DNA from 2 places in the Ornithinibacillus xuwenensis genome. Region 1 is predicted to be linked to the other one. Evidence: riboswitches for the same ligand, from Rfam matches in the RefSeq annotation. Region 1 holds a riboswitch; the other holds the start of a gene.
The links. A riboswitch is a leader RNA that binds a small molecule or an ion and turns the genes downstream of it on or off. The one in region 1 is predicted to bind FMN.

Region 1 (2,410 bases):
TATTTCTTTGTTTTGCTTCAGCATGTATGTAACTGTACCTTCCATGACTGGTCCAACACTTAATGTGTTCGTTAGCATGATAGGAGATTCGATTAAACCAAGCTCTTCTATCTGAACGAGTCCACTTGTTTTTCCATATCCATTAATAACGTGACATCCAGCGCGGACTTTTTCATAAAAAAGGTTTCTGGGATGTGGCAGAATTGCTGTTACTCCCGTACAAATCGTTTCATCATCATTGAGCTTTTCGTATAATGTTTTATGCCCAACTAATACACCTGAAACATCTGTGATACAATTTTCACTTCCCTTTTGTAGTGGCATCTCTATTCCTCCCAATTATCATTTATTACCTATTATTATGTACGATAATGATTGGATAATCACGTTTGATGGTCTTATTCTTCCTTATTACGTATAATTGGAAAATATTATTGAGGAAAATTAGTTGCATTGTTTTTCAAATCAACCTATACTAAACTCAATTCAATATCTTATTGTATTCCTTCGGGGTCGGGTGTAATTCCCAACCGGCGGTGATGAAGTGTCTATACTTCTAAGTCCGTGACCCGTATGATTCATGTTTCATACGGTGGATCTGGTGAGAATCCAGAGCCGACAGTATAGTCTGGATGGGAGAAGGGATTTGGTGAAGCACGAATTGATTTTGATGTACTTTTTTGTACCCTTGTACAAAGCTGTACGTTTGTTTTGCTTCCGAAAAATTCTGCCCTTATGCCTCTGAAGATACTTCAGAGGCTTTTTGTATGTTGATTATTACTTTTTACAATGAAAGGGTGAGATAGGTGTTTACAGGGATAATAGAGGAAAAAGGATCTGTTAAGAGCATTCGAAAAGTATCTGCACAATCCATTGAAATGACGATTGGAGCGAATAAGATAGTAGAAGATATAAAGCTTGGCGATAGTATTTCCGTAAATGGTGTTTGTTTAACAGTTACTGGTTTTACGCAACATGATTTTCAAGTAGATGTGATGCCGGAAACCATTAAGTCTACGTCACTAAACGACTTGAAGGCTGGTTCACGCGTGAATCTAGAACGTGCAATGGGAGCAATGGGAAGGTTTGGGGGACATTTTGTCTCAGGTCATGTCGATGGAACTGGTAAAATTATACGAAAGCAAAAACATGAAAATGCAATTTATTATGATATCCAAGTACCTGGAGAACTTGCAAAATTCATGATGATAAAAGGCTCCATAACAATTGACGGTACAAGCTTAACAATTTTTAAACTGAATCAAAATATCGTGACGATATCGTTGATTCCACATACCGTGCAAGAAACCATTATTGGTGAAAAAGGCCAAGGGAACATTGTGAATATTGAATGTGACATGCTTGCCAAATATGTCTATAATCTTTTGAAACCTAACCAGCAATCTAGTGATGAAAACAACATTTCTTTAGATTTTCTCAGCCAGACTGGTTTTATGTAGAGGGTGAAAAAATGTTTAACAGAATTGAAGAAGCTATAAAAGCATTACAGGATGGTAAACCAATTATTGTAGTAGACGATGAAAATAGAGAAAATGAAGGCGACTTTGTTGCCTTAGCTGATAATGCTACACCGGCTGTGATTAATTTTATGATTACACATGGAAAAGGACTAGTATGCACGCCTATACAGGCTGATTTAGCAGCTAAATTAGACCTATCGATGATGGTCGGTCAAAGTACAGATCCTTTGCGGACAGCATTCACAGTAAGTGTTGATCATGTGAGTACGACAACAGGTATTAGTGCATACGAACGCTCGAAAACTATACAAGAAATGGTGAATCCAAGTGCAAATCAGACAGATTTTAAAAAGCCTGGACATATCTTTCCGTTAATAGCCAAAGAAGGTGGGGTTATTACTAGACCAGGTCATACGGAGGCTGCGGTTGATTTAGCACGATTATGTGGGGCGTCTCCAGCTGGCGTCATCTGTGAAATTATAAAGGAAGATGGCACAATGGCCCGTTTGCCTGATTTAGTAAAAATGGCTAAGGAACTGAACTTAGTGTTGATATCAATTGAAGACTTAGTGAACTACCGTAAACGTCAACAAGATTATATAAAAACTACTTAATGAAGAATAGGAGTGATAAAATGGGACAAATATTTGAAGGGAATTTAGTTGGAACAGATTTAAGAATCGGGGTTGTTGTTGGAAGATTTAATGAGTTTATAACAAGTAAGTTGTTAGATGGAGCCCTCGATACGCTGAAAAGACACGGGGTACAGGAGGATAATATTGATATTGCTTGGGTACCAGGTGCATTTGAGATTCCAATCGTTGCACAAAAGATGGCGAAACAGGATAAGTATGATGCTGTCATCACCTTAGGAACGGTTATACGTGGTGCAACACCACATTTCGATTATGTATGTAGTGAGGCAGCAA
Region 2 (2,410 bases), on a different contig from region 1:
AGCTAATGTAACAGTTGAAGGAAATGCTTCTCCGACAACAACTGTAACCTTATCGAATAATGGAGAAGAAGTCGGAAGCGTTGAAGTCGGTGAAGATGGAACATTCTCATTCGATACAGAGCTAACAGAAGGTGAAAACGTATTTACAGCAGCTTCAATTGTAAATGGTGAGGAAGCAGGCGTATCTGAAGCTGTTACGGTTAATTTAGATACGAATGCACCAGAGCTTACCATCGATAACCCAGCAGATGGTGACGAAACAAACCGTGAAACAGTAACTGTAGAGGGAACTGTAGATGACGAAAACCTTGACTTTGTTAAGGTGAATGGTCAAGCAGCAACGGTTGACGAAGATGGAAACTATTCTAAACGTATTTTGCTTGACGAAGGTGAAAATACGATTGAAGTAGTTGCTCAAGATTTAGCTGGAAACACTTCAACTGAATCCGTTACAATAACTGCTGATTATACGTTGCCAGAAATTACGAATTTGACACCTACAGAGGATCATTATTTGGAAGCTGGAGAAAGTGTCAAGATTGAATTTGATAGTGAAGCAGACTTAAGAGCAACTTATGTCATTCATATGCCACTTACAAATTTAGGCGGCGCAATGGCGACATTCTCTAACCCAACAGAGCTTCCGATGATGGAAACATCTGATGGACATTATGTAGGTTATTGGACTGCAACTAGCAATGTAATGGCTGAAGGTGCTGTTATTGAAGTAATTGTTAAGGATGACTTTGGAAACGAGGCTCGTCAGCAAGCAGAAGGAAAACTATTCATTAACACTGGTGAAGGTGATAATGGAAGTAATAGTCAAGTTCAAGGGAAGCTAAAAGGCAATTGGAAAAATTAATCCTTGAGCTAAAAAGGTGTAGAAGCATTGCTTCTACACCTTTTATTATTTCCTTTAAGCAAACCTCTTTTCAAACGAAACAGTGGAATGTATAATAATAAGTGACAATAAAATATCGATTCCATCTTCGGGGCAGGGTGAAATTCCCGACCGACGGTAATGAACGCTGTGTTCAAAGTCCGTGAACTGTTTGAAATATTTCAAATGGTTGACCTGGTGTAAGTCCAGGACCGACAGTTAAAGTCTGGATGGGAGAAGATGTCGAGCTGAACATTGGTGCTATTTTGCGCCTTATTTCCTATGATTATAGAACCCTAAAAGCCCCCACTAGGTCGTGCTTTTAGGGTTTTGATTTTTTGTGGGAGAAGCTTATCCTTCATCACGAGATGGGAATCGATAACAGATGAAGGAGGAGAACGATGATGCAAGCAAGAAATATGCAATCATCAAACCTAGCAAGACTCATTATTTTATCTCTGCTAGGAGCAGTTTCTTTATTATTATTTTTTATTAACTTTCCATTGCCACTTCTACCAAGTTATTTGAAGATTGACTTTAGTGATGTACCGGCGTTGATGGCATCGTTAATTTTTTCACCATTAGCAGGTGTCATCGTAGTGGCGATTAAAAATGTTCTTTACCTAGCAATCGGTGGAGGAGAAATTGTAGGGGTAACAGCTAACTTTTTAGCTGGTATTATGTTTGTTGTACCAGTTGGGATTCTGTACCATAGGTATCGAAAAGGTGTTAAAAGCATCGTTTCAGGGCTTGTGACAGGGACGATTTTAATGGCTATTGGAATGGGGATATTCAATTATTTCGTATTATTGCCAGCATATTCTTTAATGATGGGCTGGGGAGATATGAATCATGCGGCGAAATTAGGACTCGTTTGGGTTGGGATTTTACCGTTTAATGTTGTAAAAGGAATCATTGTTGGTTTACTATTTATTCCTATCTTTATTAAAATGCGCCGCTGGATCGAACAACAACAGGCAAAATTTGCATAGCGCATATGAAAAAAGCTAATCCAAAAATAGTTGGATTAGCTTTTTTTTGGAACTACACCTATTGTACATCTGGATATGCAAATAAGATTACTTTCCTCGTCTTGAATGGTTACTTCCCATACCATTGTAGTTTTACCAACGTGGATAGGTTTTGCAATTGCAGTTACCGTCCCATCTCGTTTACTTTTTACATGGTTAGCATTGATTTCAATACCAAAAACATGATAGCTTTCAAGGTCAACATGTAAGCATGCTCCAATACTAGCAGCCGATTCAGCTAGTGCAATGCTTGCGCCTCCATGAAGGAAACCTAATGGCTGATGCGTGCGTCCATCGACCGGCATCGTCATTTCAACTCGATTTTTATCGAGTGAGACTACCTCAATTCCAAGTGATTCCATTAATGTATTTTTAAATTCCATCTAACTCTCCCCCTAATAAAATGATTGGTTCTGTCGATATCTTAGATGAAATAGTTTGTTAATAAAGAAATACCTAGTAAAAATCCATAAATGGTATTCGTCTTTCCTGTCATCAT

Region 2: another riboswitch for FMN. It lies ahead of ABC228_RS14205 (ECF transporter S component); the one in region 1 lies ahead of ribE (riboflavin synthase).

Annotation. Positions count from the first base shown of each region.
Region 1 is NZ_JBDIML010000004.1:161,271-163,680, forward strand. It holds gene ABC228_RS13510 (DmpA family aminopeptidase) at 1-324, opposite strand, end outside; FMN riboswitch at 500-648, shown strand; gene ribE (riboflavin synthase) at 807-1,460, shown strand; partial or broken gene ribB (3,4-dihydroxy-2-butanone-4-phosphate synthase) at 1,472-2,083, shown strand; gene ribH (6,7-dimethyl-8-ribityllumazine synthase) at 2,116-2,410, shown strand, end outside.
Region 2 is NZ_JBDIML010000005.1:21,660-24,069, reverse strand. It holds gene ABC228_RS14210 (S8 family serine peptidase) at 1-862, shown strand, start outside; FMN riboswitch at 982-1,126, shown strand; gene ABC228_RS14205 (ECF transporter S component) at 1,285-1,872, shown strand; gene ABC228_RS14200 (PaaI family thioesterase) at 1,908-2,294, opposite strand; gene ABC228_RS14195 (1,4-dihydroxy-2-naphthoate polyprenyltransferase) at 2,336-2,410, opposite strand, start outside.